Regions from separate parts of the Paenibacillus sp. FSL R5-0517 genome, predicted to be linked through region 2. Evidence: riboswitches for the same ligand, from Rfam matches in the RefSeq annotation. Region 2 holds a riboswitch; each other region holds the start of a gene.

Region 1 (3,283 bases), 520 kb from region 2:
GATATTGTTTCATTTCAACAACCGTGCTGTTCGTATTATCGTTTGCATTGTAAACAAGGACATCCCGATCAAAAACATAGTCTTTTGGGGGTTGCAATGCCATATATTTATCACCAATATTTTGGCCGCCAATGATTCCATATGTGTTGTCGACAAGAAGGATCTTGTCATGCAGACGATTATGCCATGTCCATGGCATAAATAGGTGGAGTGGTTCATAATATCTTAATTCGACATTGGGATGAGCTGCAATGGCATCTGGAATATCACGCAATTCTCCGCGCATGCTGTGAAAAATCCCGTCTAAAATGATTCGAACTTGAACACCCCGATCAGCCGCATCGAATAAAGCAGCAAAAAAAAGCTGAGATGTTTTTCCTTTTTGAATGGAGTAATAGGCCAGGTCGATGCTTGTTTTTGCCTCTCGAATGGTCTGGATTCTCACCTGACCCGATTGAAAGCCGTCCTCCAGGAGCATTACGCGATCTGTTGTACTTCCTCTTGTTAACGATTTTTGCATATCCGTATTTTCAATAGCAGATGGAGACGGAACCAAAAATAAAAGGTAGGCTGTGAAGAAAACGTAGGCACTATAACACAGAATCATTGCGATTATGGTTTTAAGGATCATTCAGTACTCCCCCATTTTTATGTAAAAGTATTTATTGGTATAGCAGTACTATCTCCTTTTGTACCTAAATTATGTTGTTTAAATGAATCAAGCTGCTCGGCTCAAGGCCAAACGATCAAAAACTAATCACCGAAGCGGCTTAGAAGCAAATAGACGATGACCGGAAATCCGTTCCCATCCAGTTCCTGACTGGACACGACTGGGCCTCTGGCCTATAATTACACCTAGTAATGCCCGTAACTTCATAGTTTCCCAGGGGAGTCGGAATTGGCCGGCTGAGAGTGTATCCCACCAAGATACTAACCCTTAGACCTGATCTGGATCATGCCAGCGTAGGAATCGGAGTATATCGAAATGGCACAGCCCTATGGCTGAACGCCACCTCTCTAACGCCTGCACGCGTCCCGGATTACGGGGCGCTTTTTTTAATGTTCTTTTATATAGCCAGAGAGCTAAAAAAAGTGACGTTATCCGGATCATAGCTGGTATAAATCTGCCGATTTATGCAAGAAGCTTGGATATGAAGCCAAGGAGTACCCGTGCCACTGGCCGGACATACCGAAGGAGAGAATCACAGATGAAATGGCGTAAAACAATGGGACTGTTGCTCTTATGTGTACTACTGGTGACTGTGGCCGCATGTGGCGGTAAAGAAGCTGCCCCGGCTGAACAGAACGGCAGCACGAATACGGAGAGCAGCAATGAAGGTGACAACGCAGCCCTCAAGGATGTTAAAGTGGTGCTCGACTGGACACCAAATACGAATCATACCGGCTTGTATGCGGCCGTAGATCAAGGTTTTTATAAGGCCGAAGGCTTGAATGTGGAGATTGTTCAGCCAGGTGCCGGCGGCGCCGATACGATGGTTGCTTCCAATGAAGTGCCATTTGGCGTAAGTTATCAGGAAAGTGTAACTCAAGCCCGTACACAAGGGGTTCCACTCGTCTCCATCGCAGCAGTTATTCAGCATAATACATCCGGGTTCGCTGCTCCGGCGGATCGGAATATCAAATCACCGAAAGATTTTGAAGGGAAAACCTATGGTGGTTGGGGTTCGCCTGTGGAAGAAGCCGTGATGCAATCCATTATGGAAGGCGAAGGCGCCGACGTATCCAAAGTGAAAAACATTAACATGGGTGATGCCGACTTTTTCACCGCAGTGAAACGGGATATTGATTTCGCATGGATTTTCTACGCCTGGACGGGGATTGAAGCTGAACTGCGCGGGGAACCGATCGACATGTTATATGTGAAGGATTATTCAGATGCACTGGATTACTACACGCCTGTTCTCGTTACGAACGAGCAGACGATTCAGAACGATCCTGAGTTGGTGAAAGCATTCCTGAAAGCCACTTCAGAAGGATATCAATACGCAATTGATCATCCCGAAGACGCAGCGAATATTCTGATCAAGGCCGTACCTGATCTGGATAAAGACCTGGTACTGGCAAGCCAGAAATGGCTGAGTCCGAAGTACACGGATGACGCCCTGCGCTGGGGAGAACAGAAACAGGAAGTATGGCAGAACTACACCGACTGGATGTTTAGCAAAAAACTGCTGGATGAACAGGTCGACGTGAGCAAAGCATATACGAACGCGTTTTTACCCCAATAAAAATTGCTTAAGTTTAACTTTTTTACACAAGAACGAAGAGTGCAGAACCCATCTGAAGAAGCGAAGCGCTCACCTAAAAGCTTTCTGAAAGAAAGCTCCTTCGGAAGCATATGCTATCCCCGGATTTCCTCCATTAGAATTCATTAAAGAAATCCGGAGATAACAGTGATCGGAAGAGGGTACTGCAATCGGAGTGATAAGTGTAAACCTGGTTCAATTCATGCAATTTATCACGAAAGGAGCCGTGATCTCTCATGGCAAGCACATTACTTAGCATTCAGGTTATTCCGAAAACGCCAAATGGCGAGAACTCTTATCCTTATGTAGATCGCGCCATTGAAGTTATTCAACAGTCTGGTCTGAAATATCAGGTGAACCCGCTCGACACCACGATGGAGGGGGAACTGGAGGAACTGCTGGAGGTTGTCCGCAAAATGCACGAAGTACTCGTCGAGGCTGGCAGCCCAAGCATCATCTCTCAGATCAAAATCGCCCATAGCCCTACTGGCTTCAGCATGGATACCCTGACGGAGAAGTACCGCTAATGAATGCTTATTTCAAAAGTGTATGGCCGCCCTTCGTGGCGGTTATTCTCTTTATAGCGATATGGCAGGGAGCCGTCTCCCTATTCCATATCGAGAAATGGATGCTGCCAGCACCGTCCGATATCGCCCGCGAAGCGGCATCCCAGGCTGATCGGCTTGGCATGCATGCCTCCGCAACCATTCAGTTAACCCTGATCGGATTCGCGGCCGGCACAGCGGTTGGATTACTGATTGCAATGGTGCTGCATTTAGTTCCTTTTCTCAAGTCAGCCCTGTATCCTTTACTTATTCTTAGTCAAAATATCCCGACCATCGCGCTCGCGCCGCTCCTGTTAATCTGGTTCGGATTCGGGTTGTTGCCTAAGCTGATTACGATCATACTAGTCTGCTTTTTCCCCGTTGCGGTAGCTGCGATGGACGGCTTGACTCGTACCGATGCAGCGATGATGAACTATATGCGCATGGCTGGTGCGAAACGTCACCATATCT
Region 2 (3,283 bases):
TTTGGGAGGATGTGGGTGAGGATGCACTCACATTGAAGTCGGCCGGAACGGTCAACATTACCGGCGGTGCGGCGTATAAGGCCTATGATAAAGTATTCCAGATCAATGCAGCCGGAACGATTAACATCAAAAATTTTCGTGCAGATGATATCGGTAAGCTGGTACGTCAAAATGGTGGAACGACCTTCGCAGTTAACATGACGCTGGATAACTCCAATATTTCCAATGTGAAAGATGCTATTATGCGTACAGATAGCAGTGTATCTCAAGGGAAAATTACGAATACCCGCTATTCCAAAGTGCCAACCCTGTTCAAGGGATTTGCTTCAGGTAAAACCAGTCAATCCGGCAATGTCCAATATTAAACGAGAGACTCAATCGCTGGAGTTGTTAAAAATATAAGCTCCACTTAATTTGGAAGTAAGCCGGAATATAACGCTAAAAAAGAGCGTCCCAAGGTCATTGTCACACTGACTTTGAGGAACGCTCTTTGTAATGCAGATGTCACCATAGTATAGTTCTGCTGAGTAATGTTTCATTGTGGAGGCTCAAATTATTTCTCTCCCGGAACCTCAACGATGACTTTGCCATGCTCGGGGGCAACGGAACCGCTATCCGTGGAGCCCAACTTGTTTATGACCTCATATGAGGTTTCTTCAAGCATGCGGGAGTACTTGAATGATACGAGTGTTTGACCTGCTACGGAAGGACGAGTTCCTGCTTCAGCAACGGCTTTGGTTTTAATAAAGAACAGGTCACCGATAGTTCCTTCATTATTGCTGATGTTGGCCTGCCATTGCAGCAGTGCACTTCCATTTTTAAGAACATAATAACTGACCAGATCGTTATCCTCCACAACGAAGAAACGATCTTTTTTGCCTTGTTCAAAAATGTATTTAATGGAGGAATCCACCGGACCCAGAGGGTTGCGAATATCCAGACGTGTTTGTCCGAGTTCAGAGAAGCGTGGCAGATGAAGTGCGGCTTCGCGCGCCATAGTCAGATCAGAACTGTTATATTCTTTTACAATCGTAGCATCGGTAGTGTAAATGTAGGCTTCCTTGGCCTTCTGATTCCACTGCACCTTCGTACCAAAAGCCTCACCAATGGCACGGAGCGGAAGCATCGCTTTACCATTCACCAGAATCGGGGCGGAAGACAAAGTTGCATTTTGGTCATTTTTCTTCATTGTCTTGCTGTTAGGTTTAAGGACATAATTATCGCTGCCTGTGCTAATGCTGATCTCTTTTGTTTTGTTATTGTAGCCAAACGTATAGTTGCCGAGGAATTGAAGCTCAGTCAATGCCACGTACATGGTCCCCTGCCGGATGACAACTTCATATTGAGCTTGAACATTGTTAATATAAGCTGTCGGTTTAGGTTCAGTTGCCGCGGCTTCCGCCACAGTGGATGAGAGTAAGGCAGGTGCCGTACCTGCGGTAAGTATCGAAGCGGCAAGGATCATTTTCCATGTTTTGAGCTGCCAAGCAGAGTTATACATTTTCATTACTATCAATCTCCCTTCTAGTATTTCAGACGGACTACATAACCTAAATGTTTCATATTATGGAAAGTGTACAATAGATATCCCCTGTTCATTTACCCCAAATGAAGCATGGTGATACTTCTGGGGATTGCCACAAATACCCATCTGATGTACATTAGAAGCAATGAAATAAGTGAACCGGGAGCTCAATGAAGTTGGGCTGAGAGAGTGGCCTTGTGCCGCTGACCGTACATCTGATCTGGGTAATGCCAGCGTAGAGAACATGGATTTGCAATATGTAAGGGTGAAGTGTAGGAATGAACGTGGATGAACAACAGACCTTTTTGAACTGTGGTGGTGTATCTGCCAGGGCGGAGAGGAATGGTTGATATTCCGTATTTTCGACATCCACCCAGTACATCATTGTGAGGATTGTATACTGCGTGTTAGGCCTGCCCGGAACCGGGGAGGCTTTTTTTGTTTATTTTTAGAGGTTGTTCAACCAGTCTTTTTGAACACACACATTTACAACCCCACAGGGGACAGAGGAAGGACGTAGAGAACATGGCAACAACAACAGGCAACAAACGATTGAAATTAACGGATATTCTGGTAACCATCGTAATCGCAGTGGTGTTTGGGGTGATTTACAAGATATGGGGACCTACGTATGACTTGATGAAACCATTCGGCGTTCATGCGGAGCAGATGATCTACGGCATGTGGTTTATGGCGGGCACGTTTGCATTTGTCATCATTCGTAAACCAGGCGTGGCTATCTTGGCCGAGGTTGCGGCTTCAACGGTAAGTGCTTTTCTGGGCAGTGAATGGGGCATGTCCACACTGGTGTATGGTCTGTTGCAAGGATTGGGAGCCGAGATCTTCTTCGCAGCATTCCTGTATCGTAAAACCAATCTGTTTGTCACTTGTCTTGCAGCCATTGGAGCCGCAGCGGCCTCGCTTTTGCTGGATTATCAGTATGGCTATATCGATTCACTCTCGGCCTGGAATTATACGTTATTCATCGGTTTCCGCTTCATCGGAAGCATCCTGATTGCAGGAGTGTTTGCTTATTATCTCGCCAAAGCTTTGGAACTGACTGGTGTAACACGTTCACTCAGACCGGTATCCAAACAGGATTATGAGGCGTTGGATTAGATGAGCGGAGAGGGGAATTCGCAGGCGGTAAGTGTGACGAATCTAAGATGCAAGTTCCCGGGAGAGAAAGCCTTGGTATTTCAAGGCTTGTCTCTTTCTGTGCGTCAAGGGGAGAAAGTGCTGCTGCTTGGACCAAGTGGCTCCGGTAAATCGACGTTATTACAAATCTTGAGCGGTCTGATACCTCGTTCGGTTGAAATTCCGATGAAATGTGATGATATTCAGGTTCCCGTCAAAGCAGGAGTGGTCTTTCAAGATCCGGATACCCAGTTCTGCATGTCCTTTACGGATGAAGAGATCGCATTTGTTCTGGAAAACCGAAGTATTCCGCGTGAAGAGATGCCTGCTCTGATTAAATATTATCTGAAACAAGTGGGGTTATCCTTGGAACAGAACCGTGTATTGATCCAGTCCATGTCTCAGGGGATGAAGCAACGTCTTGCGATTGCCTCGATGCTTGCCATGGACCCGGAGGTATTGTTTTTGGATGAACCCACGGCACTGTTAGATGATGAGGGGACTTCCCAGGTGTGGGATACCGTCAAACGGATCGCCAGTGATAAAACGATCATCATCGTTGAACACAAAATAAACGAGATTGTAGATATGGTCGACCGCATCATTGTCTTATCACCTGAA
Region 3 (3,283 bases), 290 kb from region 2:
GGTAAGATAATGCCCGTTCCGGGTCGAGTGAAAGGTTAAACTGATCCCGCCAGCGGAACTCGAAGCGCGCCTTGGACAATGCATCATCCCGGCGCTGAGCACGTGGATGACCTTTCGCCAGATCGGCAGCATGAGCTGCGATCTTGTAGGCAATAACCCCTTCCCGTACATCATCCTTGTTGGGCAAGCCCAGATGTTCTTTTGGCGTGACGTAACAGAGCATGGACGTGCCAAACCAGCCAATCATAGCCGCACCAATGGCGGACGTAATGTGATCGTATCCCGGGGCAATATCGGTCGTCAGTGGCCCAAGTGTGTAGAACGGTGCCTCTTGGCATATCTCCATCTGCAGGTCCACATTCTCCTTGATCTTGTGCATCGGTACATGCCCCGGGCCTTCGATCATCACCTGCACATCATGTTTCCATGCGATCTGCGTCAGTTCCCCAAGCGTAGCCAGTTCCGCCATCTGAGCTTCGTCATTCGCATCGTAGATACTGCCTGGACGAAGTCCATCTCCCAGCGAAAACGCCACATCATACTTTTTCATAATCTCGCAGATTTCTTCGAAATGGGTGTACAAAAAATTCTCCTGATGATGCGCAAGACACCACGCTGCCATAATGGACCCGCCCCGGGATACAATGCCTGTCATCCGCTTGGCGGTCATGGGGATATAACGCAGCAGCACACCTGCATGAATCGTAAAGTAGTCCACGCCCTGCTCTGCCTGCTCAATGAGCGTGTCTCGGTACAATTCCCAGGTCAGCGCTTCCGCTTCGCCATTCACCTTCTCCAGCGCTTGATACAGCGGCACCGTACCAATTGGTACAGGTGAATTGCGGATGATCCATTCCCGTGTCGTATGAATGTTTTTGCCTGTCGAGAGATCCATCACCGTATCCGATCCCCAGCGCACAGCCCAGGTCATTTTCTCGACCTCTTCCTCGATGGAGGAAGATACGGCAGAGTTGCCTATGTTGGCATTGATCTTCACGTGAAAATGACGACCGATCAACATTGGCTCACTCTCCGGGTGATTGATGTTGGATGGCAGAATCGCCCGTCCACTCGCCAGCTCCTGCCGCACGAACTCCGGTTCCACCCCTTCACGGATAGCGGCATACTCCATCTCTGGTGTAATGACTCCCTGCCTCGCGTAATGCATCTGCGTGACACAGCGCCCAGCCTGAGCACGCAGTGGTTGTCCCCGAAATCCAGGGTACTCTTCAGCCCCGGCTCTCCTCCCACCGGGCTTTAGTCCGTTATCCTCGGGTTGAACGGCTCTGCCCTCATATGCTTCAACATCACCGCGTTCCATAATCCAATGATTTCGGAGTGCGGGTAATCCCTTCCGAATATCCATCTGGAATTCGGGATCAGTCATGGGGCCGCTCGTATCATAGACACGCAGCGGTTCGTTATGCTCCACCCCTTGGGGAGTATTGGTGTCATGAAGGGCTATCTCACGCTCCGGTACAGCTATGTCCGGCCGTGAGCCCTGAATGTAGACTTTGCGGCTGCCCGGAAAGGGCTGAACCCGTCCGGCCGCTCCTGTTTCCTTTTCCACCTGCTGATCGTTATGTTCCTGTTCCATCGCTTGTTGTCCCGTTTGATTTCCTGTACTCATGTTTGCTCGTCTCCTCCTCCGTGTTCGTTCACTAGGTTTGGTTGGCATCGCCATCAGCTCGCTTACGCACCTGTCCCAAATCATGCAGAGCGCAGAGAAGAAAGAGCGATCCTACACCAGACCAAGGGGGAGACATTATTCATGTACAGATAACAACAGAACGGAGGTTACCACAGATCATGGATCTATAATGATTGCTCTCTCCAAGCCCACTTTTGCAGGTTATTGAAAAAAAAGTCCATGGAATGTGTGTTATCTCGCCCGTCCACTGTATATAAAAAAAGCCGGCCCCCGAAGGAACCGACTTTAATGTCCATCACCAATAATGCTCCTGGTTGCAGCTCCATAACGGAGTCCTGCAAGAGTCACACATGTGGTGGTTGTGGTCATATCGCCGATTACTTCCCTACGCTGGTATGATCCAGATCAGGTGCAAAGGGTCCGGAATCTCATGCGATTCCGTCTCAGTCCGGACAATTCGGACTCCCCCAGTAACGTTAAAAGTTGCGGCATTCATAAGCCGCTGTTCATATTCAATGAAGCTGACCCCGATGGGCCGTCCATTACAGAGTAGCGCAACCGGAACATAAAAACAACCTTTATATTCCAGAACACCAACCCAATTGGAGAAAAACCTTACATCAATATCAGGATAACATGAGCCCCATCTGCGTAGCAGCTTCCTTTAGCACAGGTGCGTATTCGTGCAAAGTCTCCTGCGAAAGTCGGCTGACAGGCCCTGAGACCGAGAGAGCAGCTGCAATATTGCCTCGGCGATCCATAATCGGTACAGATACCGCTGCAGCTCCCGGCTCACGCTCCTCATAACTCGTCGCATATCCGTTATCCCGGATATCTCCCATTTGCGCCAAATACACCGCAGGGTCAATAAACACCGGCCACTCCGGCCCGTTCATCAGCTCCTCACGATCCTCGTCCGTGGCAAACGCCATCAAGACTTTGCTGGAAGCGCCCACAGACAGCGGGAGTCTAACACCAACGGGAGCGACTCGGCGAATCGCCTGATCACTTTGCACCGCCTGAATCCGAATCCGTTCACTGCCATCACGCAGGTACAGACTCACGGTCTCCCCCAATCGATCTCTCAGTCGCTCCATCGCAGGCAGCAGCAGAATAGCGGGATCATCACTACGGGACATATGAGCCGACAGCTCCCAGATTCGGATGCCAAGTCGATACTTCTCTGTTGCTGCATCGCGGATTACGAATCCTCGATCCTCCAGTGTAGCCATCAAGCGGTGCACTGTACTTTTGTGCAGGCCGATCTGGCTTGCAATCTCGGTGAGTCCCAGATCACTGCGTGTGGTAAAACATAATAATATATCCAGCGCCCGTTCCACAGCCCGGACGGTTAACTTGCGATCTTCCATGGCATAATGCCCTCCTCATGTTTCATCACATGAAACTTGGTTACATAAATTATATGAGAAACGGTCTCATCTGTAAACCAAAAAGAGCCAAAATTGAAATAGGCCAACGTGTAAAATTTTCCTTTTTATAAGACTTAATCCCCTGTAATTTACACACTAAGGTAATTTTACCCATATATCTTAAGAACTATATAACAATTGCGTAACAAATGCCCTCAAGCAATTGACTTTGACTATATTGGAACATACGATAAAGATATAT

Evidence for each region. A riboswitch is a leader RNA that binds a small molecule or an ion and turns the genes downstream of it on or off. The one in region 2 is predicted to bind thiamine pyrophosphate.
Region 1: another riboswitch for thiamine pyrophosphate. It lies ahead of MKX40_RS02290 (ABC transporter substrate-binding protein); the one in region 2 lies ahead of MKX40_RS04495 (ECF transporter S component).
Region 3: another riboswitch for thiamine pyrophosphate. It lies ahead of thiC (phosphomethylpyrimidine synthase ThiC); the one in region 2 lies ahead of MKX40_RS04495 (ECF transporter S component).

What each region holds. Positions count from the first base shown of each region.
Region 1 is NZ_CP150235.1:477,579-480,861, reverse strand. It holds gene MKX40_RS02295 (phospholipase D family protein) at 1-631, opposite strand, end outside; TPP riboswitch at 876-988, shown strand; gene MKX40_RS02290 (ABC transporter substrate-binding protein) at 1,209-2,249, shown strand; gene MKX40_RS02285 (MTH1187 family thiamine-binding protein) at 2,504-2,794, shown strand; gene MKX40_RS02280 (ABC transporter permease) at 2,794-3,283, shown strand, end outside.
Region 2 is NZ_CP150235.1:994,714-997,996, forward strand. It holds gene MKX40_RS04485 (pectate lyase) at 1-365, shown strand, start outside; gene MKX40_RS04490 (copper amine oxidase N-terminal domain-containing protein) at 554-1,507, opposite strand; TPP riboswitch at 1,674-1,784, shown strand; gene MKX40_RS04495 (ECF transporter S component) at 2,051-2,644, shown strand; gene MKX40_RS04500 (ABC transporter ATP-binding protein) at 2,645-3,283, shown strand, end outside.
Region 3 is NZ_CP150235.1:705,887-709,169, reverse strand. It holds gene thiC (phosphomethylpyrimidine synthase ThiC) at 1-1,597, opposite strand, end outside; TPP riboswitch at 2,017-2,130, opposite strand; gene MKX40_RS03315 (IclR family transcriptional regulator) at 2,278-3,021, opposite strand.